DNA from 3 places in the Streptomyces sp. WG7 genome. Region 3 is predicted to be linked to each of the others. Evidence: predicted binding sites of a transcription regulator. Region 3 holds the regulator's gene; each other region holds the start of a gene.
The links. The regulator HrcA, encoded in region 3, represses chaperone genes, less so after heat shock. The targets are predictions, from matches to a motif close to TTNGCACTCNGNNNNNCNGAGTGCNAA.
Positions count from the first base shown of each region.

Region 1: the regulator HrcA is predicted to act here: its motif matches at 4,024-4,050, upstream of groL (chaperonin GroEL).
Region 2: the regulator HrcA is predicted to act here: its motif matches at 1,300-1,326, upstream of groES (co-chaperone GroES).

Region 1 is NZ_JBNGGE010000001.1:418,957-426,780, reverse strand. It holds gene ACP4J0_RS01940 (hypothetical protein) at 1-261, shown strand, start outside; gene ACP4J0_RS01935 (glucosyl-3-phosphoglycerate synthase) at 339-1,283, opposite strand; SAM riboswitch class I at 1,455-1,602, shown strand; gene thrC (threonine synthase) at 1,620-2,924, shown strand; gene ACP4J0_RS01925 (MoaD/ThiS family protein) at 2,921-3,196, shown strand; gene ACP4J0_RS01920 (cold-shock protein) at 3,603-3,806, shown strand; gene groL (chaperonin GroEL) at 4,177-5,802, shown strand; gene ACP4J0_RS01910 (NADH:flavin oxidoreductase) at 6,149-7,279, shown strand; gene ACP4J0_RS01905 (hypothetical protein) at 7,353-7,824, opposite strand, start outside.
Region 2 is NZ_JBNGGE010000002.1:362,925-370,748, forward strand. It holds gene groL (chaperonin GroEL) at 1-724, opposite strand, end outside; gene groES (co-chaperone GroES) at 845-1,153, opposite strand; gene ACP4J0_RS04050 (polysaccharide deacetylase family protein) at 1,404-2,267, opposite strand; gene ACP4J0_RS04055 (polysaccharide deacetylase family protein) at 2,264-3,205, opposite strand; gene ACP4J0_RS04060 (class I SAM-dependent methyltransferase) at 3,296-4,567, shown strand; gene ACP4J0_RS04065 (RNA polymerase sigma factor) at 4,506-5,876, opposite strand; gene ACP4J0_RS04070 (YciI family protein) at 5,932-6,288, opposite strand; gene ACP4J0_RS04075 (LCP family protein) at 6,411-7,448, opposite strand; gene ACP4J0_RS04080 (LacI family DNA-binding transcriptional regulator) at 7,697-7,824, opposite strand, start outside.
Region 3 is NZ_JBNGGE010000009.1:33,564-41,387, reverse strand. It holds gene ACP4J0_RS12355 (S41 family peptidase) at 1-1,480, opposite strand, end outside; gene ACP4J0_RS12350 (hypothetical protein) at 1,560-2,075, opposite strand; gene ACP4J0_RS12345 (hypothetical protein) at 2,147-2,503, shown strand; gene ACP4J0_RS12340 (16S rRNA (uracil(1498)-N(3))-methyltransferase) at 2,724-3,473, opposite strand; gene ACP4J0_RS12335 (nitronate monooxygenase) at 3,470-4,594, opposite strand; gene dnaJ (molecular chaperone DnaJ) at 4,695-5,831, opposite strand; gene hrcA (heat-inducible transcriptional repressor HrcA) at 5,832-6,848, opposite strand; gene ACP4J0_RS12320 (MBL fold metallo-hydrolase) at 7,033-7,785, shown strand.

The DNA of each region.
Region 1 (7,824 bases), on a different contig from region 3:
CCCGAATCGGCGAAGCCGAAGGACACCGGCACGGGCGGCACCGCCACCGGCGGCAGCACGGGCGGCGGCAGCGGCGGTGGTACCGGCGGTGGTACCGGCGCCTGCGAACTCACCAGCCCCGCGGGCAACTGCTATGCCGACGGCCAGTTCTGCGCCAAGAAGCACCGCGGCCTGAGCACCCACGGACGCGGCGGCGAGTACCTGACCTGCGCACGTGACTCCGGCGGCACCTGGCGCTGGTCGGACGGCGTTTCCGGCTGACGCGGCCCCGGGACCGGGACCGGGAGGCAGGCCACCCCGTACCGGGGGCCGAGGACCAAGGACCGCGGCCCGGCGAGTCAGGCCACCCGCCGGGCCGCGTACTCCGCGATCTCCGTCATCGGCGGCCGCTCCTCCGTGTCCACGGAGTACGTGCGCGGCTCGAAGCCGTCGGCGCCGCGTTCGAACTGGGTGAGGGACGGCCGGACCAGGTGGCCGCGGGCCAGCCGGAGCTGGGCGGTGCGGTAGATCGCGGCGGACATGCGGCCCAGCGCCTGGCCGTCCTGGTGCCGGTGCCTGCGCACGCCGACGTCGACCTGCGCGAGGGCGTCCAGGCCCACCAGGTGCAGGGCGTCGACCAGCATGCCCAGCTCGACCCCGTAGCCGACGGGGAAGGGAAGCTGTTCGAGGAGGGAGCGGCGGGCCGCGTACTCGCCGCCGAGCGGCTGCACGAAACCGGCCAGCCGCGGCCAGTGCATGTTGAGCAGCGGGCGGGCCATCAGTTCCGTGACCCGGCCGCCCTGACCGGCCGCGGTGCCCAGCGGGCGGTCGTACATGGCCTTGACGAGGTGCACGTCCGGGTCGGTGAGCAGCGGCCCCACGATCCCGGAGACGAAGTCGGCGGAGAACTCGCGCAGGTCGGCGTCGACGAAGCAGACGATGTCACCGCCGGTGACCAGCAGTGAGCGCCACAGGACCTCGCCCTTGCCGGGTACGGCCGGGAGACGGGGGAGTATCGCGTCGCGGTGCACGACGCGCGCGCCCGCCGCCGCGGCCACCTCCGACGTGCGGTCGCTCGACCCGGAGTCCACGACCACGATCTCGTCGACGAGCGGGACGCGCCCCATCAGGTCCCGGCGGATCACCGTGACGATGTCGCCGACCGTCGCCTCCTCGTCGAGGGCGGGGAGCACCACGCTGACCGACTGGCCCGTGGCGTGCTTGGCGGTCAGGAGCTGCTGGACCGGCCGGTCCGCCAGGGACCAGGAGCGTGTGCTCAGCCAGCGCTCGACTTCTTCCAGCACGTCCGGTGGCTCCTTCGTGATCCGTTGTGATCCATCTCGCGGTGCGGACGACTGTCTCAACCGCCCTGGCCTTCGGTTACAGTCTTGAACAACGCGAAGGCCCACCGCATGCCGGGGGGCCCGCGCGGCACCACCGCGCAACAACCGCACCACCGCACAACAACCGAATACCGCTCATCCAGAGGGGCAGAGGGATACGGCCCGTTGAAGCCCCGGCAACCCTCCAGTCGGTTCTTGTCACGCAGACGTGGCGAGGCTCCCGACTAGGGAAGGTGCCAAATCCGTCTCACGGCGAGATGCGTCGTGAGGAAGATGAGGAGAAAGGGCCTCGCCTCCATGGCTGTGCAGACCGCCGAAAGCACCACCACCCCCGCCGCTGCCGTTCCCGCCGGATCCGTCGATCTGGGCCCCGCCGACGCCCTCTCCTGCCGCGAGTGCGGCCACCGCGTGCCGCTCGGCCCGGTCTTCGCCTGCGAGGAGTGTTTCGGCCCGCTGGAGATCGCCTACGACTTCTCGGCCTACGACACCGAGGAACTGCGCAAGCGGATCGAGGCGGGCCCCGCCAACATCTGGCGCTACGCCCCGCTGCTGCCCGTCCCCGCCGATGTGGCGACCAAGCCGAACATCAACCCGGGCTGGACCAAGCTGGTCAAGGCCGACAACCTGGCCCGCGAGCTGGGCGTCACCGGCGGCCTGTACGTCAAGGACGACTCCGGCAACCCGACGCACTCCTTCAAGGACCGCGTCGTCGCCCAGGCCATCGAGGCCGCCCGCGCCTTCGGCTTCACCACGCTCTCCTGCTCCTCCACCGGCAACCTCGCGGGTGCCGTCGGCGCCGCCGCGGCCCGCGCCGGCTTCCGCTCCTGCGTGTTCATCCCGCACGACCTGGAGCAGGGCAAGGTCGTCATGGCCGCCGTCTACGGCGGTGAGCTCGTCGGCATCGAGGGCAACTACGACGACGTGAACCGCTTCTGCTCCGAGCTGATCGGCGACCCGGCCGGCGAGGGCTGGGGCTTCGTCAACGTCAACCTGCGCCCGTACTACGCGGAGGGCTCCAAGACGCTGGCGTACGAGATCTGCGAGCAGCTCGGCTGGCGGCTGCCCGACCAGATCGTCGTCCCCATCGCGTCCGGCTCCCAGCTCACGAAGATCGACAAGGGTCTCCAGGAGCTGATCAGGCTCGGGCTGGTCGAGGACAGGCCCTACAAGATCTTCGGCGCCCAGGCCGAGGGCTGCTCGCCGGTGTCCACCGCGTACAAGGCCGGCCACGACGTCGTACGCCCGCAGAAGCCGGACACCATCGCCAAGTCGCTGGCCATCGGCAACCCGGCCGACGGGCCCTACGTCCTCGACATCGCCCGCCGCACCGGCGGCGCCGTGGAGGACGTGACCGACGAGCAGGTCGTCGACGCCATCAAGCTGCTCGCGCGCACCGAGGGGATCTTCGCGGAGACGGCGGGCGGGGTGACGGTCGGCGTCACCAGGAAGCTGATCGAGAACGGCGTCCTGGACCCGTCGCTCACCACCGTCGTCCTCAACACCGGCGACGGCCTGAAGACCCTCGACGCGGTGGCCGGCACCGGCCTCACCGCCACCATCCGCCCGAACCTGGACTCCTTCCGAGAGGCTGGCCTCGCATGAGCGTGACCGTTCGCATCCCGACCATCCTGCGCACCTACACCGGCGGCAAGGCGGAGGTCAGCGCCGAGGGCGCGAACCTCGGTGAGGTCATCGCCGACCTGGAGAAGAACCACACCGGCATCGCCGCCCGCGTCCTGGACGACCAGGGCAAGCTGCGCCGGTTCGTCAACGTCTACGTCAACGACGACGACGTCCGTTTCGAGCAGGGTCTGGAGACCGCCACCCCCGACGGCGCGGGCGTCTCCATCATTCCCGCGGTCGCCGGCGGCTGATACGCGTCGTAGTGCGAACTGCCCTCTCCGTAAGAGAAGCGGAGGGGGCAATTCCATGTGATTGAGCGCGGTAGAGTTGGGGAACGCGCTCCCGATCACAAGATCGGGAACTCTTCATTTCTGCCGCACGCCCGACAAGATGTAGCCAAAGTGTGGGCGTCTTTCGCGGCTTTTGTTCCCTTTGCCTGCCCCGACTTGCCCCGTAATCAGGCGAATTCTCGCCACATTCCGGACCGGGTGCGTCCAGATTTCTCGTCCAATTGACCTGTTGCAGAGGGCAGTTGGACAGATACATTCAGCCGCGGTCGACGCGTTCCGGCGCACGCCCCCAGTCGTGGGGGGTGAGGTCTGACCCGGGTCCGCGAAGTGCGGATCTGTGCAAGGGCCAGTAATAGGGGAGTTAGGCATGGCTCAGGGCACCGTCAAGTGGTTCAACGCGGAGAAGGGGTACGGCTTCATCGCGGTCGACGGTGGTGCGGATGTTTTCGTCCACTACAGCGCGATTCAGATGGACGGCTACCGCACCCTCGAAGAAGGCCAGCGGGTCGAGTTCGAGATCTCGCAGGGTCAGAAGGGCCCGCAGGCCGACATGGTTCGCCTCAGCGCCTGAGACGCGCGGCCACCGCAGCATTTGGCCTTCATCCGAAGGGCCCGTACCCCCCGGGGTACGGGCCCTTCGGCCTGCCCCGGATCCGCTCAGGACCTGGCCCGGACCTGGCCCGGCGTCTCCCCGGACCCGCCCGGATCCTTGTTCGCGGTCGGCCGAGACCGGGTGTCGATCCCCGAGAGGCGCTTGCACTCGACAGGGGCGAGTGCTAATCATTGCGTTAGCACTCTGAAGGTGAGAGTGACAACGAAGGACCGGGTCGGTGAGGCCCGCAGGCCGGGTGGGGAAGGAACCACACGGCACGCGAGCCGTCCGTCGCGGGCGCGGGCGCGGTCCGAAGGAATCACCCCCAGTCCTGGAGGGACCACTTCACATGGCCAAGATCATCGCGTTCGACGAGGAGGCGCGGCGCGGCCTCGAGCGCGGCATGAACCAGCTCGCGGACGCCGTCAAGGTGACGCTCGGCCCCAAGGGCCGCAACGTCGTCCTCGAGAAGAAGTGGGGCGCCCCCACGATCACCAACGATGGTGTGTCCATCGCCAAGGAGATCGAGCTCGAGGACCCGTACGAGAAGATCGGCGCCGAGCTGGTCAAGGAAGTCGCCAAGAAGACGGACGACGTCGCCGGTGACGGTACGACCACCGCGACCGTTCTCGCCCAGGCCCTGGTCAAGGAAGGCCTGCGCAACGTCGCGGCCGGCGCCAACCCGATGGCCCTGAAGCGCGGCATCGAGAAGGCCGTCGAGGCCGTCTCCGCCGCCCTGCTGGAGCAGGCGAAGGACGTCGAGACCAAGGAGCAGATCGCCTCCACGGCCTCCATCTCCGCCGCCGACACCCAGATCGGCGAGCTCATCGCCGAGGCCATGGACAAGGTCGGCAAGGAAGGCGTCATCACCGTCGAGGAGTCCCAGACCTTCGGTCTGGAGCTCGAGCTCACCGAGGGTATGCGCTTCGACAAGGGCTACATCTCGGCGTACTTCGCCACCGACATGGAGCGTATGGAGGCGTCGCTCGACGACCCGTACATCCTGATCGCCAACTCCAAGATCGGCAACGTCAAGGACCTGCTGCCGCTCCTGGAGAAGGTCATGCAGTCGGGCAAGCCGCTGCTGATCATCGCCGAGGACGTCGAGGGCGAGGCCCTGTCGACCCTGGTCGTCAACAAGATCCGCGGCACCTTCAAGTCCGTCGCCGTCAAGGCCCCGGGCTTCGGCGACCGCCGCAAGGCCATGCTCGGCGACATCGCCATCCTCACGGGCGGCGAGGTCATCTCCGAGGAGGTCGGCCTCAAGCTCGAGAACGCCACGCTCGACCTGCTGGGCAGCGCGCGCAAGGTCGTCATCACCAAGGACGAGACCACGATCGTGGACGGCGCCGGCTCCGCCGACCAGGTCCAGGGCCGGGTCAACCAGATCCGCGCCGAGATCGAGAACAGCGACTCGGACTACGACCGCGAGAAGCTCCAGGAGCGCCTGGCGAAGCTGGCCGGCGGCGTGGCCGTCATCAAGGCCGGTGCCGCCACCGAGGTCGAGCTCAAGGAGCGCAAGCACCGCATCGAGGACGCCGTTCGCAACGCGAAGGCGGCCGTCGAGGAGGGCATCGTCGCCGGTGGTGGCGTGGCCCTGCTCCAGGCCTCCCAGGTCTTCGAGAAGCTGGAGCTCTCGGGTGACGAGGCGACCGGCGCCAACGCCGTGAAGCTCGCCCTGGAGGCCCCGCTGAAGCAGATCGCCGTCAACGGTGGTCTCGAGGGCGGCGTCGTCGTGGAGAAGGTCCGCAACCTGACCGTCGGCCACGGCCTGAACGCCGCGACCGGCGAGTACGTCGACATGATCGCCGAGGGCATCATCGACCCGGCGAAGGTGACCCGCTCTGCCCTGCAGAACGCCGCCTCCATCGCCGCGCTGTTCCTCACCACCGAGGCCGTCATCGCCGACAAGCCGGAGAAGGCCGCCGCGGCCGGTGCTCCGGGCGGCATGCCGGGCGGTGACATGGACTTCTGATCGGCCTCTGGTCGATCGACCGTCCTACGGTTCCGAGGGCGGCACTCCCCGACAGGGGGTGCCGCCCTCGGGCGTGTCACCGGCCTTTCCCGCAGGTCCTGGTCATCGGCGCGCAGGGGATCGTCATGGCGCCGCTCCCGGTCGCCGGGCGCCGGCCCGCAGCCTCGCCGGACCGCGACCGCGACTGCGACCGCGAATGCGACCGCGACTGCGGTTGGGAGTGCGGCTGTGACCTGCGCCACTGATGGCGGGGGGTCGGAATGAGCGGGACGGGCGGGCCCGTTGTTGTCACCGGCAGGTGCATGCGCATGCACATACCGACCGGTACCTCCAGAGGAGCCCCCACGTGACCGTCACCGCCTCCGACGCCGCCTCGCGCGCCGCTCAGATCCTCGCCCGTCCGACGGCCATCAACGGCCTGACCGTGCCCAACCGCATCGCGATGGCCCCGATGACCCGGATGTTCTCGCCGGGCGGCGTCCCCGGCGAGGACGTGCTCTCGTACTACTCCCGCCGCGCCGCCGCCGGTGTCGGTCTGATCGTCACCGAGGGTACCTACGTCGGCCACGAGTCGGCCGGGCTGAGCGACCGCGTGCCGCGTTTCCACGGCGAGGAGCAGCTGGCCGGCTGGGCGAAGGTCGCCGACGCGGTGCACGCGGCAGGCGGCACGATCGTGCCGCAGCTGTGGCACATCGGCATGGTCCGCAAGCAGGGCGAGCAGCCCTTCCCCGACGCCCCCGCCGTCGGCCCCTCCGGCCTGCGGATCGGCGAGGACGAGGTCACCGGCAAGGCAATGACCCAGCGCGACGTGGACGACGTCATCGGCGCCTTCGCCGAGGCCGCGGCCGACGCCGAGCGCATCGGCTTCGACGGCGTGGAGATCCACGGCGCGCACGGCTACCTCGTCGACCAGTTCCTGTGGGCGGGCACCAACCGCCGCACCGACGCCTACGGCGGCGACCCGGTCTCCCGCACCCGTTTCGCCACCGAGATCGTGGCCGCCGTACGCGAGAAGGTCTCGCCCGACTTCCCGGTGATCTTCCGCTACTCGCAGTGGAAGCAGGACGCCTACGACGCCCGCCTCGCCGAGACCCCCGAGGAACTGGAGGCCATCCTCACCCCGCTCGCCTCGGCCGGCGTCGACGCCTTCCACGCCTCCACGCGCCGCTACTGGCAGCCCGAGTTCGACGACTCCGACCTCAACCTCGCCGGCTGGACCAAGAAGCTCACCGGCAAGACCGTCATCACGGTCGGCTCGGTCGGCCTGGAGGGCGAGTTCACCGACTCCTTCCAGGGCGCGGGCGCGGCGCTCGGCAGCCTCGACAACCTCCTGGACCGGTTCGAGCGCGACGAGTTCGACATGGTCGCCATCGGCCGCGCGCTGCTCCAGGACCCGCAGTGGGCCCGTAAGGTGCTGGCCGGCCGCTTCGACGAACTGGCGCCGTTCGACGCGGAGTCGCTGAAGACCCTCAGCTGACCCGGCCCGCCCTGGCCTGATCCGGTCGCGCACCGCGGCGTTACCCGTGGTGCGCAGCCGTCAGCCGACGGCTTCAGTCCCAGTACGTCTCGTGGGTCAGCCGGTCGCCCTGTCCGTCGAAGGTGTCGACGGACGCGATGGTCTCCCCGTCGGCGACGGGCAGGGCGAAAGCGCGGTATGAGGTCCCCGGCAGCGTCACGACCTCGGCGGTACGGACCGTACCGCCGTCGAGAGTCAACCGGGCCGTGGCCGTACCCGGAGCGGGGTTGCCGACGAAGATCCGGATCCCGGACGTGCCCTTGCCGGACAGACCGTGCAGCCCGGCGCCTTCGACGAAGTCGTCCCGGCCGTCCACGACGGCGCAGCCCGCCCACGGTCCCGCCTGGTGATCGACCTGGACCCCGCCGATGAACACCCGCTGACAGAGCAGCGAGAGGCCCTCCGGCCGGGAACCGCCACCGAAGCCGGAGCCCCCGTCGGAGCCCCCGTCGGCGTCGCGGTCGGCCTCGTCGCCGGTGCCGGCGTCAGCGGAGGGATGGCCGACC
Region 2 (7,824 bases), on a different contig from region 3:
CCGCCTGGATGACCTTCTCCAGCAGCGGCAGCAGGTCCGCGATGGAGGAGATCTTGCCCTGGTTGATGAGGATGTAGGGGTCCTCCAGGACGGCTTCCATGCGCTCCTGGTCCGTCACGAAGTACGGCGACAGGTAGCCCTTGTCGAAGGCCATGCCCTCGGTGAAGTCCAGCTCCAGACCGAAGGTGTTGGACTCCTCGACGGTGATGACACCGTCCTTGCCGACCTTGTCCATCGCCTCGGCGATCAGCTCGCCGACCTGCTGGTCCTGGGCGGACAGCGCGGCCACGGCGGCGATGTCGGACTTCTCCTCGATCGGGCGCGCGGTGGCGAGGAGGTCCTCGGACACGGCGGCGACGGCCGCGTCGATGCCCTTCTTCAGCAGCGCCGGGGAGGCACCCGCGGCGACGTTCCGCAGGCCCTCGCGGACCAGCGCCTGGGCCAGGACGGTGGCGGTGGTGGTGCCGTCACCCGCGATGTCGTTGGTCTTGGTCGCCACCTCCTTCACCAGCTGGGCACCGAGGTTCTCGTACGGGTCCTCGATCTCGACCTCGCGGGCGATCGTGACACCGTCGTTGGTGATGGTCGGGGCGCCGAACTTCTTGTCGATGACGACGTTGCGGCCCTTGGGGCCGATCGTCACCTTCACCGTGTCGGCGAGCTTGTTGACGCCGCGCTCGAGGGCGCGACGGGCGTCCTCGTCGAACTTCAGGATCTTCGCCATGGGAGCGTGAGCCCTCTTCCGGAAATCTCGGGGTTATACGGCGCTGCGCCCCTGGCGCCCGGCTTTTTTATGGTCGCGGGAGCCAGGGGCGCAGCTGGAAAGCAAGGTGCTTCGGGTGAATTACTTCTCGACGATCGCGAGCACGTCGCGGGCCGAGAGGACGAGGTACTCCTCGCCGTTGTACTTCACCTCGGTGCCGCCGTACTTGCTGTAGAGCACGACGTCGCCGACGGTGACGTCGAGCGGAAGACGGTTGCCGTCCTCGAAGCGGCCCGGGCCGACGGCCAGGACGACGCCCTCCTGGGGCTTCTCCTTGGCCGTGTCCGGAATGACCAGGCCCGAAGCCGTGGTCTGCTCGGCGTCGAGCGGCTGGACCACAATGCGGTCCTCGAGCGGCTTGATGGCAACCTTGGAGCTGGTGGTCGTCACGATCCGACCTCCCCCTTCGGAGATCTCACGGGGTTAACTGTCTGAGGTGGCGACCAGGTGGATCCGTCGTCGCGGGTGCCGGACCTGCCCGTCGCGTCATTGGCACTCTCCAGTGGGGAGTGCCAGAGCCGAGACTATGACCGCGATTAGCACTCGGTCAAGCGGAGTGCCAATGTCGGCGGCGCGTCGGGAGGGATTCGGGGGATCTCGCACCGAACCGGCGCCGGTGTCAACCGAACCGGCGCCGGGGTCAGAGGTAGTCGCCCAGGCGTCCCACCCGCAGACCCTGCTCCTCGATCTCCTCCAGCAGACGCCCGGTGCGCGCGCTCACGCCCACGCCCGTCGGGTGGTCCGGGGCGACGGACACGATGTCGCCCGGGCGGAGGCGGTGGTCGCCGCGGGCGTAGGTGAGGTCCCCGCCGGCGTTCAGGGTCGCCCGCCACAGGACGACGGCCGTGATGCCGCAGTCGGCGGCGGCGCGCAGGGTCGTGGTGTCGTACGTGCCGTAGGGCGGGCGGAAGAGGTGCGGGCGGACGCCGAAGCGGGACTTGAGCTTGGTCTGCTGGCCGCAGATCTCGGCGCGCTGGCCGGCGTAGGGCAGGCCGCGCAGGGAACGGTGGTCGAGGGTGTGGTTCTGCAGGTTCGCGCCGACCGAGCGCAGCCGGGCGAAGTGGCCGTACGCCGGTCCGGCGACGGTGTCGGTGAGGAACAGGGTGACCGGGAGCCGTCGTTCGCGGACCAGGCCGGCGAAGTGCGGGTCGCGTTCGGCGCTGTCGTCGAAGGTGAGGAAGACGACCGGGTCGGTGGTGCGGACGTGGTCCACGACGGGCGGCAGGTCCTGTCCCCGTCCGTCGCCCTGACCGGCACCTTGCCCGTTGCCCTGACCGGCACCTTCGCCATGGCCCTGACCGGCACCTTGCCCACCGCCCTGACCGGCGCGTTCGCCATTGCCCCGACTGCTGCTCGGCCCGTTGCCCTGACTGCTGCCCCGGATCCCCGCCCGGGCCTGCTCCGCGACGGGCGGGGGTTCGGCGGGGCCCGCGAACTGTGCGCAGCCGGTGAGCAGTACGGCGGCCAGGGCGGCCCCGGTCGGCCGGAACCGCCCGCACCTCACAGGTAGTCCTCCAGCCGGGCCACCGCGTATCCCTCCGCCGTCACCTTGTCGAGGAACTCGCGGACCATGTCGCGCATGGTGCCGCCCCAGTCGTCCTCGCCCCGGAAGTGGGTGAGGACGATGTCGCCGGGGTGGATCTCGCGGTCCCACTCGCGGTAGTCCCAGTGGTCGGCGAAGACCTCCGCGTTCCAGATCGGGGCGTACTCGATGCCGCAGGCCTTGGCGGCGCGCAGGGTGTCGCGGTTGTAGTTGCCGTAGGGCGGACGGAAGAGGGTCGGGCGCTCGCCGTAGCGCGCCTCGATCACGTCCTGCATGCCGCAGATCTCGCGCTTCTGCCCGGCGTAGGACAGGCCGGGCAGGTAGGGGTGGTGGAGGGTGTGGTTGTTGAGGGTGACGCCGCGGTCCTGCATCCTCCCGAAGTAGCCGTAGTCCTCCTTCGCCAGGTAGTCGCTGATGAAGGCGGTGTACGGGATCTTCAGCTCGCTCATCATCCGCAGGAACGCCGGGTCCTTCTCGGCGCCGTCGTCGATGGTGAGGAAGACGATCTTCTCCTTGGTGGGGATCGAGGTGAAGACCGGCGGGAGGTTCTCCTGGCCGTCCACCTCGAAGCCCTCGCGCGCCTTGATCTCCGGCTTCTTCTCGGGGGGCGGGGGCGCCGTCAGCGGGACCTTCTTCAGGTTCCAGCGCTTGGCGGCGGCGACCCGGGCCGCCTGGGCCGCGCGCAGCTCGGACGCGTAGGCGTCGAGCGCGCGGGCCGGGGGTGCCTGCAGGGGCTCCCCGCCGGCGCCCCGCCCCTGGGAGGCGTCCTGCGCACAGCCGGAGGACGCGAGGGCGGCGAGGGCGAGGGCGGCGAGGCCGCCGCGCGTCCGGAACCCCGGAGAGGACGCCCGGAACACTCCGCACGCCCGGCTTTTGTCGGTTTGTACGACTGCTCGCATGGTGCCGGATCCTCGCAGCCCCCGGCCGTCGAACCCCGCCCGACACCGCGCCGGAGGCACACCGTCCACCGACTGGCCCACAATGTTCCGGTGAACGACCTCGACGCCCTCCTCGCCCTGCTCACCCCCGAGGGCCGCGCCCTCCTCGACGAGGTGCGCGACACCGACCCCGCGCGGGAACTGGCGGTCGCGACCCGGCTGCGGCGCACGCATCCGGCCGGGCTGGTGTCCGCGGCGCTCGGGCAGGCGCGGCTGCGGCAGCGGGCGGTGGCGAAGTTCGGTGCCGAGGACGCCGGGCGGATGTTCTTCACCCCCAACGGGGTCGAGCAGTCGACGCGGGCGAGCGTGGCGGCGTACCGGGCCGGGCGGATGGCGGCGCTGGGCGTGACCTCCGTCGCCGACCTGTGCTGCGGGATCGGCGGTGACGCGATCGCGCTCGCCCGGGCCGGGATCCGGGTGCTGGCCGTGGACCGGGACCCGGCGACCGCGGCGGCGGCCCGCGCCAACGCCGAGGCACTGGGGCTGGATGAGCTGATCGAGGTGCGCGAGGCGGATGTGACGGAGGTGGAGACACGTGGGTACGACGCCGTGTTCGTCGACCCCGCGCGGCGCGGGGGGCGCGGGAGGATCTTCGACCCGGAGGCGTACTCGCCACCGCTGTCCTGGGCCGTGGAGGCGGCCCGTACGGCCTCCCGCGCCGCCGCGCTGAAGGTCGCGCCCGGCATTCCGCACGAGGCGGTGCCGGAAGACGCCGAGGCCGAGTGGATCTCCGACGGCGGGGACGTGAAGGAGGCGGTGCTGTGGTTCGGCGGCGCGCCGGGGGCGGTGGCGCCAGGGGCGGTGGCGCCAGGGGCGGTGGCGCCGGGGGCGGTGGCGCCAGGGGCGGTGGCGCCAGGGACTGTGACGCTGGGGGCGGTGCGGGCCACGCTGCTGCCGGGGCCCCGCACCCTGCTCGGCGCCGGCCTGCCCGACCCGGAGGTCCGCACGCCCGGCCGCTACCTGTACGAGCCGGACGGCGCCGTCATCCGCGCCCACCTCGTCGCCGAGGTCGCCGAGCAGGTCGGCGGCGGGCTGCTGGACGCGACCATCGCCTACGTCACCGCGGACGAGCTGCGGCCGACGCCGTACGCCACGGCGTACGAGATCACCGACCGGATGCCGTTCAACGTCAAGAAGCTGAAGGCGCTGCTGCGGGAGCGCGAGGTCGGCACACTGACCGTGAAGAAGCGGGGATCGGCGGTCGAGCCGGAGGAGCTGCGGCGGAAGGTCAAGCCCCAGGGGCCGAACGCGGCGACCGTGTTCATGACCCGGGTCGCGGGGGCGCCGACGATGCTGATCGGGCACCCGGTGGACAGGCGCTGACCGCACCGCTCCGCCCGGTGGGCAGGCGCTGACCGCACCGCTCCGCCCGGCGTGTCAGCAGTTCGCGTTCACGGTCGTTGCGGGCCAGGGAGGCGGCGCGCTCGAACTCCGTGCGGGCCTCGGCCGTACGGCCCAGGCGGAGGAGGAGGTCACCGCGGACGCTGGGGAGCAGGTGGTAGTCGCGCAGGGCGGGCTCGGCGGCGAGGGCGTCGACGAGGTCGAGTGCCGGGGCCGGGCCCTCGGCCATCGACACGGCCACCGCGCGGTTGAGTTCGACGACCGGGGACGGGGCGCGGGCCGCGAGCAGGCCGTACAGCGCGGCGATGCGGGGCCAGTCGGTCTCCTCGTACGTGTACGCCGTCGCGTGGCAGGCGGCGATCGCGGCCTGGAGGAGGTACGGGCCCGGGCCGCCGGGGCCGGTGGTGGTGTGGGCGTGGTCGAGGGCGGTGATGCCGCGGGCGATGAGCATGCGGTTCCAGCGGCGGCGGTTCTGGTCCTCGAGAAGGACCGGTGCGCCGTCGGGTCCGGTGCGGGCGGCGGTGCGGGACGCCTGGAACTCCAGCAGGGCCGTCAGTCCGTGGACCTCGGGCTCCTTGGGCATCAGCGCGGAGAGCACGCGGGCCAGGCGCAGGGCGTCCTCGCACAGGCCGGGGCGGAGCCAGTCGTCGCCGGCGGTGGCCGCGTAGCCCTCGTTGAAGATCAGGTAGATGACCTCCAGGACCGAGCCGAGGCGGGCGGCGCGGTCCGGGCCGTAGGGCACCTCGAAGGCGACGTTCTTGCGGGCCAGGGTGCGTTTGGCGCGCACGATGCGCTGCGCGACCGTCGGTTCCGGGACGAGGAAGGCGCGGGCGATCTCGGGCGTGGTGAGGCCCCCGAGCAGGCGGAGGGTGAGGGCGATGCGGGCCTCGGCGGACAGCACCGGGTGACAGGCGGTGAAGACCAGGCGCAGCAGGTCGTCGTCGATGTCCTCCGGGTCGGCGGGCTCCTCGGGCGGCGGCGTGGCGGTGGGCAGGTCGCGGCCGATCTCCGCCAGCTTGCGGGCGTAGTTCTCGCGGCGCCGGATCAGGTCGACGGCGCGGCGCCGGGCGGTGGCCATGAGCCAGGCGCCCGGATTGTCGGGCACGCCGTCCCGCGGCCACTGCTCCAGGGCCGCGACCATCGCGTCCTGCGTGAGTTCCTCGGCGATGCCGACGTCCCGGACCAGGCGGGCGACGCCGGCGATGACGCGCGGGGACTCCAGGCGGAAGACCGTCTCGATGGCCGCGGTGGGCTCGGTGGCCCCGGTGGGCGCGGTGGGCTGTGGTTCCACAGCCCACCATGCAACACCCCCGGGTCCGCGAGGCCAAACCGGGCCAGGGCCTGCCCTAGCCCTCCATCAGCTCCCGCACCTCGCAGGTCACCGTCCAGTACTCCTCGTGCACCTTGAGGAAGCGCTTGGTCCACTCGACCGCCTCGGCCCTGTCCTTGGCCTGGAGGAGCGAGTAGCCGCCGATGACCTCCTTGGACTCGGTGAACGGCCCGTCGGTGACGGACAGCTGCCCGCCCTCGTAGTGGACGCGGGTGCCCTGGGCGGTCGGGGTCAGCCCGGCGGTGTCGAGCAGCACGCCGGCCTTCGTCATCTCCTCCATCAGCTTCTCCATCCGCTGCACCAGCTCGGGGCTGGGGCCGCCGGACAGGGCGTCGTTCTCCTCGATGCGGATCAGCGACAGGAAGCGCGGCATGGTGACTCCTCGGGTGGTTCGGGGGCCGGGTCCGTCCCGGCCTCTCACCCGTGCGTCGAACGGGCGGGGCGTGGATCGACAGGTGCCCCGGGAACTTCGCGAATTTTTCTTCGGGGCTTCTCTCAGCGGAGCGATTCCCACAGCTCACCGGCGTCCGGTTCCAGGGCCACCACCCGGTAGGCGTCCCAGGGGGCCGGCACGACGGGCATCGTCACCGTGCGTACGTCGTCGGCCGACAGGTCCCCGAGACTGCGGCCGAGGCTCATCAGCTCGCCCAGCGAGTCCAGGCCGGTGTCGGTGGTGAGGCTGCCGGTGACCGCGTCGGCGACCTGGTACAGCCGTGCCGGGTCGGTGAGCAGGTCGGTGGCCGACATCTGCTCCAGCAGCGCCTTGACCAGCTTGTGCTGGAGCTCTATGCGGGCGAGGTCGCTGCCGCCCTCCAGCCCGTACCGGGTGCGGGCCAGACCGAGGGCCTCGGTGCCGTCGAGGTGGTGGGTGCCGGCGTCGAGGTGCAGGTGGCTCTTGTCGTCGTCGATGTCCACGTCCGTGGTGACCGTGACCCCGCCGAGCGCGTCGACCAGCTCGGCGAAACCGGAGAAGTCGATCTCGATGTAGTGGTCCATGCGGACGCCGGTCATCGACTCGACGGTCTTGACCGCGCAGACCGGCCCGCCCACCGCGTAGGCGGTGTTGAACATCGCGCCGCCCGCCTCCCGGGACTCACCGCCGGACGGCAGCGGGCAGGACGGGCGGGTGACGAGCGTGTCGCGCGGGATGCTGACGACGGTGGCGGCGGTCCGGCCCGCGTCGAGGTGGACGACCATCGCCGTGTCCGAGCGGGCGCCCTCGCTGTCACCGCCGCCGAGCTCCTGGTTCTCCTCGCCGCTGCGCGAGTCCGAACCGAGGACCAGGATGTTCAGGGCGCCGGCGGGCACCGGGGCCGCGTCGGGCGAGGCGGAGGGGACGGTGACCGGCCTCGCGGGGCGGTCGTCGCCGAGCGCGCCGTCGATGTCGACGCTCCGGATGTTGCCGTTCAGGTGCCAGTAGGCCCACCCCGCCGCGGCGGCCCCGAGCAGCAGGGCACCGGCCAGGGCGAGGCCTGCCGCCTTCAGCCCCTTCGAGCGGCGGCCCGGCCCGCCCAGCCCGTCCCGCGCAGCCATGCGTCCGCCCCCGCCCGTGCCGGCCCCGTTCGCGTCCCCACCCGAATGCCCCATCGTGAGGAACATAAGTCCGAATTACTGGGAACGGACATACGTGGGTCGTCATTCTGCGGAAATTCTCAGACTCGGACTTCTCAGGCAGCGGAGGACGGCCGGGCTTCGAGGAGAGCGGCGACCGGCTCCGCTCGGTTCGAGTAGAGCGGCGACCGGCCCCGGTCAGACCGAGGGGAGCGGGAAACCGGCCCCGGTCAGACCGCCGCGGGCGCGCCCGTGCTGCTGCGCACCTCCAGGCTGGTGGCCAGCTCCACCCGGGTCGCCGCCGCGGAGCCGTCGTCGCGTCCGAGGTCCAGGACCAGCCGGGCCGCCGCCTCGGCCA
Region 3 (7,824 bases):
TGCCGTCCAGGGTGAAGGCCGGCGAGTAGTCCTTGAAGCGCAGCGGGGTCGCCTCGCTCACCGACAGGTCGGTGGTGCCCGCGAGCTTGAGCTGGCGCAGCGGGCTCGGGCCCGGGTGGGACCAGGTGAGCCAGGCGGAGTCGGGTGAGAAGACCAGTCCGGAGGCGTCGCCGTCCTCGCTGCGGTCGACCTCGCGGACCTCGCCGGTCTCGCGCTCGACGAGCAGGACGCGTCCGTCGTGCGAGGCGACGGCGGCGCGGCTGCCGTCCGGTGCCATGGCGAGGCCCAGGACGCGGCCGAGCTGTCCGGCGGCGAGGCGCCGCGCAGTGGCGCCGGGCGCCAGTCCGGTGGCGGGCGCGAACTCCAGGGCGTCGTCGCCCTCCGCGTCCGTCACCCACACCACCCATTCCTCGCCGTCGGCGCGGAAGGTGCGCGGCAGCCGGGTGCGTACGCCGGGCGTCGCCGCGAGCGCGCGGGCCGGGCCGGCGCGGTGGGTGACCCAGTGCACGCCGCCGCGTACGGCGACGGCGCTGCCGCGCGCTGTGTGGTCGGGTGACGCGGAGCCGAACCAGCGGGCGGCGTTCACCGGGTACGCCTGGAGGTCGACGCGGGCGCCGCCGAGCCGGATGTCGAGCCGGCGCGGCTCTGCGCCGTCCAGGTCGTCCAGCGTCCACAGTTCACCGGCGCTGGAGTAGACGACGCGGGTGCCGTCGGTCGCGGCGTGCCGGGCGTAGAAGCCTCCCCCGCTCTCGGCTTCGCTCGAGCGGGAGGTGCTCCCGAGGGGGGTGTGCCGGCGCAGGTCGGAGCCGTCGGCGAGGGAGGAGTAGAGGGCGCCGGTGCCCTCGTGGTCGGAGAGGAACGCGATCCGGTCGCCGACCCAGAGGGGGTACTCGATGTTGCCGTCGAGGTCGCTGTGCAGCCGTACGAACTCGCCGGCCTCCCCGTCGCCGTCCCCGTCGATCCACAGCTTGCCCGCCGTGCCGCCCCGGTAGCGCTTCCACCAGGCGGCCTCGCGGCCCATCGAGACGGACAGCAGCACGGTGCGCGGCCCGTACGCGACGTCGCCGACGGGCCCGTACGGCAGGGTGGCGGCGGGTCCGCCGTCGAGCGGGACGGCGCGGGCCCAGCTGCGGCGCAGGCTGGCCTGCCCGTGGGCGCTGAGGGCGAGGACCTGACCTTGCGGGGTCCAGCCGCGCACCTGGGTCTTCGGGCTGCCCCAGTGGGTGAGTCTCTTGCCGGCGCCGCCGTCGACGGGGGCGATGTGCACCTCGGGGGCGCCGTCACGGGTGGACGTCCAGGCGACCGTGGTGCCGTCGGGCGAGATGCGCGGGTGGTTCACCGGCACGTTGTCGGCGCTGACCCGCCAGGCCCGGCCGCCGTCGAGCGGGGCGAGCCACACGTCGTCCTCGGCGGTGAAGGCGACCAACTCGCCGTGCGGGTGCGGAAAACGGAGGTAGGCAGTCGCTGCGGGCTGTGTCACCCCTTCACCCTATGCAGGGGCGGGGTCCGCCGACAGAGGTTCGGATCACTTACCGGCCACGGCACGCGCGCCGTGGCCGTTACTTGCCCCGCACCGGCCGGCAGTGCGGGTCGTCCGGACACCAGATGGTCCGGGTGACGGTCACCGTGGGCCCGGGCTGCTGCGGGGAGGGCCGGTTCGCGGGCGGGGCGCTCGTGGCGTCGCAGTTGCCCAGCCCCTGGACGCGGAACAGCTCCTTGCCGTCCACCTCGCCGGTCAGCACGCCGCGCACACAGGCGCCGTTGACGACCCGGGTCACCTCGCCGTCGACGGCGATGTCCTTCCCGTCGCCGGTCTCCCCCTCGCAGTCGACGGAGGCGACGGTGTCCTCGCCCGCCGAGGCGGTGGCGCCGTCGTCCCCGAAGGACGCGGTACAGGTGAGCCACCGCACGTCCGCCTTCCGCCGCTCCAGTTCGCGTGTCGCCGTCTGGTCGGTCGTGTACGCCACCGACGCGGAGCTGAGTCCGCCCGGTTCACACGCGGTGGCACCGCCGACGGCGACGATCACGCCGACGACGACCGGAGCCACCCGCCAAATCCGCCTCGATGCCCCCATGAAGGGCAGCCTGCCACCGGTGCGGTGCGGACGGTAGGGCGCATACGGCCACTCCTCACTACCGTGGGCGCATGCACAGCGGACGTCGGCGCAGAAGGCTCGTCGTGGACGAAACGACCGCCTACGTGTGGTCGGTGCGTCACCGTCACAGCCGCACGGGACCCTGCCAGGAGGTACTCAGCCTCTCCCGGGACGGGACGACGACCCGTCTGCTGTTCCCGGGCGGCGAGGGACGGTTCGTCCCCGACGGCTTCCTGCCCTCGGGCTGCGTGGCCATGGGGGACGCGTCGCTCAACCTGCACGAACCCGGTGTCGTACGGGGTTTCGTCGACGAGGCGGCGCGGCGCGGACTGCTCGGCCGGTCCGCGGACCTGGACGGCTGGGAACTGTTCCCGGCGGTCGCCGCGGCCCGCGCCGGAGACGGCTGACGGCTGACGGCCCGCAACGCGGGCGACTGCCCCGACCGTCGGGGCCGACAGCCCGCACGGCGGACGGCTGACCCACCCGGCGGGGGCGACAGCCCGCACGGCGGACGACTGACCGGCACCGCCGGCGGCCGACACCATCAGGACCAGCAGTCGGCGTCTCAGGACCAACGGCCGGCACCGTCACGACCAGCAGCCGCCGCTCAGGCCGACGGCCGGTGTCTCAGGACCAGCGGCCGGTGCGGGCCAGCAGGACGGCGGTCGCGGCGGTACCCGCGGTGGAGGTGCGCAGGACGCTGCGGCCCAGGCGGTAGGGCTTGGCACCGGCCTGCGCGAAGAGCGCCAACTCCTCCGGTGAGACCCCGCCTTCGGGGCCGACGACGAGCACGATGTCGCCGGTGGTGGGGAGTTCGACGGCGGCCAGGGGCTCGTCGCCGCTCTCGTGGAGTACGGCGGCGAAGTCGGCGTCGGCCAGAAGTGAGGCAACCTGCTTGCTCGTCGCCGCGTCCGCGACGTCGGGGAAGCGGACCCGGCGGGACTGCTTGCCGGCCTCCCGGGCCGTCGCCCGCCACTTGCCGAGCGCCTTCAGGCCGCGGTCGCCCTTCCACTGCGTGATGCAGCGCGACGCCGCCCAGGGCACGATCGCGTCGACGCCGACCTCGGTCATCGTCTCGACGGCCAGCTCTCCGCGGTCACCCTTGGGCAGGGCCTGGACGACGGTGATACGGGGCTGCTCCGGCGGCTCCTCGTGGACGCTCTCCAGGCCGGTGACGACCAGGCGGTCCTTGCCCTCGGCTGCCTTCACCACGCCCTCGGCCCAGCGTCCGCGTCCGTCGGTGAGGACGACGTCCTCGCCGGTCCGCAGCCGCTTCACGGAGACGGCGTGCCGTCCTTCGGGGCCGTCCAGGACGTACTCGCCTCCGGTCAGGTCCCCCGGCTGGAGGGAGTCGACCACGAACACCGGTGCCGTCATCGGCCCGTACCTCCCGTCGCGAACGCCGACAACGCCGTCCCCGCGGCGGCGAGTTCGGCGGCCAGCACCTCCACCAGCTGCCCGGCGGGCAGTTCCCGGGCCATCCGGTGGCCCTGTCCCGCCCAGAGCGCCATGCCCTGCGCGTCGCCCGCCTTCGCCGCCGCCTTCCGCAGCGGCGCGGTGAGGTGGTGCACCTCCGGGTAGGCGGCGGGGGCGTAGGGGCCGTGCTCGCGCAGGAAGCGGTTGACCAGACCGCGGGCGGGGCGGCCGGAGAAGGCCCGGGTCAGTTCGGTGCGGACGAACAGCGGGTTGGTCAGTGCCTGCTTGTGCAGGGCGTGCGCCCCGGACTCGGGGGTGGCGAGGAAGGCGGTGCCGAGCTGGGCGGCGCTCGCGCCGGCCGCGAGGACGGCGGCGATCTGGCTGCCGCGCATGATGCCGCCGGCCGCGACGATCGGCAGGCTCACCGCCTCCCGGACCTGGGCGACCAGCGACAGCAGCCCGGTGCCGGCGGTGCCGCCCGTCTCCGGGTGGTCCCGGTGGGTGCCCTGGTGGCCGCCCGCCTCGACGCCCTGCGCGATCACCGCGTCCGCGCCGGACCGCTCGACGGCCCGGGCCTCCTCCGCGGTGGTCGCGGCGGCCAGGGCGAAGGTGCCGACGCGGTGCAGTGAGTCGACGACCTCACGGCTCGGGACGCCGAAGTGGAACGACACCACCGGCACCGGGTCGTCCAGCAGCACGGCGAGTTTGGCGTCGTAGCCGTCGTCCCGGCCGCATTCGGGATCGCCGAGTTCCGTCTCGTACCAGGCGGCCTCACCGGCCAGCTGGTGGGCGTAGACGCCGACGGCGGAGGCGTTGAAGGGCGCGGCGCCGGTCCCTCCGGTGCCCGCACCGGGCGTCTCCGGCTGCGGCACGAAGAGGTTGACGCCGAAGGGGCGGTTCGTCAGTCCCCGCAGCTGCTTGATCTCCTGGTACATCCCGTCCGCGGTCTTGTACCCGGCGGCGAGGAATCCCAGCCCGCCCGCATCGCAGACCGCGGCGGCGAGCTGCGGCACGGAGACGCCGCCCGCCATGGGTGCCTGCACGATCGGGTAGGGGAAGAGATCGGTCAGTGCGGAGGACATGACCGCATGTTTTCACGTCCTGTGAGCAAGTCCGAATCCGGGCTTCCGTCGGCATACGCCAGGAGCATCCCCATCGGGAGGCTCCTGGCGGTGGCCCGTGTCAGCGCCCGTTGAAGGCGTCCTTCAGCCGCGAGAACAGTCCTTGCTGCCCGGGCTGGAACTGCCCCTGCGGGCGCTCCTCGCCGCGCAGCTTGGCCAGCTCGCGCAGCAGGCGTTCCTGCTCGGGGTCGAGCTTGCTCGGGGTCAGGACCTCGACGTGGACGATGAGGTCGCCCCGGCCGCCGCCGCGCAGGTGGGTGACGCCGCGGCCGTGCAGCGGGACCGACTGGCCGGACTGGGTGCCCGGGCGGATGTCGATCTCCTCCATGCCGTCGAGCGTCTCCAGCGGCACCTTCGTGCCGAGGGCCGCCGCCGTCATCGGGATGGTGACCGTGCAGTGCAGGTCGTCGCCGCGGCGCTGGAAGGTCGAGTGCGGCAGCTCGTGGATCTCGACGTACAGGTCGCCGGCGGGGCCGCCGCCGGGGCCGACCTCGCCCTCGCCCGCGAGCTGGATCCGGGTGCCGTTGTCGACGCCGGCCGGGATCTTGACGGTCAGGGTGCGCCGGGAGCGGACCCGGCCGTCGCCCGCGCACTCGGGGCACGGGGTCGGGACCACGGTGCCGAAGCCCTGGCACTGCGGGCAGGGGCGGGAGGTCATGACCTGGCCCAGGAAGGACCGGGTGACCTGCGACACCTCGCCGCGGCCGCGGCACATATCGCACGTCTGGGCAGACGTGCCGGGCGCCGCGCCCTCGCCGTTGCAGGTGTTGCAGACGACCGCGGTGTCGACCTGGATGTCCTTGGTCGTACCGAACGCGGCCTCGTCCAGCTCGACCTCGATGCGGATCATGGCGTCCTGGCCGCGGCGGGTGCGCGAGCGCGGCCCGCGCTGCGACGCCGTGCCGAAGAACGCGTCCATGATGTCCGAGAAGTTCCCGAAGCCACCCGCGCCGAAGCCGCCCGCGCCACCGCCGCCCGCCTGCGAGAGGGGGTCGCCGCCGAGGTCGTAGACCTGCTTCTTCTGCGGGTCCGACAGCACCTCGTAGGCGGCGTTGATCTCCTTGAACCGCTCCTGGGTCTTCGGATCGGGGTTGACGTCCGGGTGCAGCTCGCGGGCGAGCCTCCGGAACGCCTTCTTGATCTCGTCCTGGGACGCGTCGCGGCGTACGCCGAGTACGGCGTAGTAGTCCGTGGCCACCTACGACTCCGCCAGGATCTGTCCGACGTACCGTGCCACTGCGCGTACCGCTCCCATCGTTCCCGGGTAGTCCATGCGGGTCGGTCCGACCACGCCGAGCTTGGCAACCGCCTCGCCGCCCGAACCGTAACCGACCGACACGACGGACGTTGAGTTGAGTCCTTCGTGGGCGTTCTCATGACCGATCCGTACGGTCACGCCCGGATCCTTCGCCTCGCCGAGCAGCTTGAGGAGCACGACCTGCTCCTCCAGCGCCTCGAGGACGGGTCGGATCACCAAGGGGAAGTCGTGCCCGAAGCGGGTCAGATTGGCGGTGCCGCCGATCATGAGCCGCTCCTCGTTCTCCTCGACCAGCGTCTCCAGGAGAGTGGAGAGCACGGTGGAGACCGTACCCCGGTCCTCGGCCTCGAAGGCCTCCGCCAGGTCCTCCACCAGGCTCGGCACGTCCGAGAAACGGCGCCCGGCGACGCGGCTGTTGAGCCGTGCGCGCAGGTCCGCCAGGGACGCCTCGCCGAACGGCGCCGGGCAGTCGACCATCCGCTGCTCGACCCGGCCGGTGTCCGTGATCAGCACGAGCATCAGCCGCGCGGGCGCCAGGGAGAGCAACTCCACGTGCCGCACGGTCGAGCGGGTCAGCGACGGGTACTGCACGACGGCGACCTGCCGGGTCAGCTGCGCGAGCAGCCGCACCGTGCGGGCCACCACGTCGTCGAGGTCGACGGCGCCCTCCAGGAAGTTCTGGATGGCGCGCCGCTCGGGCGCGGTCATCGGCTTGACGCCGGCCAGCTTGTCGACGAAGAGCCGGTAGCCCTTGTCGGTCGGGATGCGCCCGGCGCTGGTGTGCGGCTGGGCGATGAACCCCTCGTCCTCCAGGGCCGCCATGTCGTTGCGCACGGTGGCCGGGGAGACGCCGAGGTTGTGCCGCTCGGTGAGGGCCTTGGAGCCGACCGGCTCCTCGGTGCCGACGTAGTCCTGGACGATGGCGCGCAGCACCTGGAGCCTGCGTTCGCTGAGCACTCGCGCACACCTCCTGAATTCGTCGCCCACCCGGCGTCTTGCCTGTCTCACTGTCTGTCCCTGGCACTCACGGTGCGCGAGTGCCAGACTTCCCCGGCCCAGTGTACGGCCGTGGGGTACACACCCGGCAAGGCCGGGGGCACGCCGCCGTGCGGGCGGGTGCCGTACCGCTAGCGTCGTCGCCGTGACGGTGACTTGGGAAGACCTGGGGTGGGAGAGGGTGGCGGCCGGGGTGGGACGGCGCCGGCTGCCGGTGTGGGACTGCACGGCGGGGCTGGTCGTCGGCGTGGGCGCGGCGCTGATGGTGGACGCGGGGTCGAGCCTCGGCGAGGGCGCCCGGTTGCGTTCGGAGGCGCGGGAGCTCGCCGGTCACCGTGTGACACATCTCGCGCTGACCCACCCGCACTTCGACCACGTCTTCGGCGCCGCGGCGTTCGCGGGCGCGGCGGCCGAGGAGGTCGCGGAGGTCTACGGCGCGGCGGGTATGGACGCCGTGTTCGCGCGGGGCGGACAGGGGCGGGAGGCGCTGCGGTCGGACGCGGTGGCCGAGGGGCTGGACGCGCGGCGGGCCCAGGAGGCGGCCGACGCGCTCGTCCGCGTCCGCCACGAGGTCCGCGGCGAGTGGACGCTCGACCTGGGCGGCGGCCGGCGGGTGCTGCTCGCCGACGTGGGCCCGGGGCACACCGGCCACGACCTCGCGGTGCTGGTGCCGGGCGACCCGGCGGTCGTCTTCTGCGGCGATCTGGTCGAGGAGTCGGGGGAACCGCAGGCGGGCCCGGACGCCGTACCGGCACGCTGGCCGGCCGCGCTGGACCGACTGCTGGACCTGGGCGGCGAGGACGCTCTGTACGTTCCCGGTCACGGAGCGGTGGTGGACGCGGCTTTCGTGCGGGCCCAACGGGACGCGCTGGCCGCCCGGTTCGGCGTGCCGCGCTGATCATGGCGCATGGTGTTCGGCGTCGCACCGGGTTCGGCG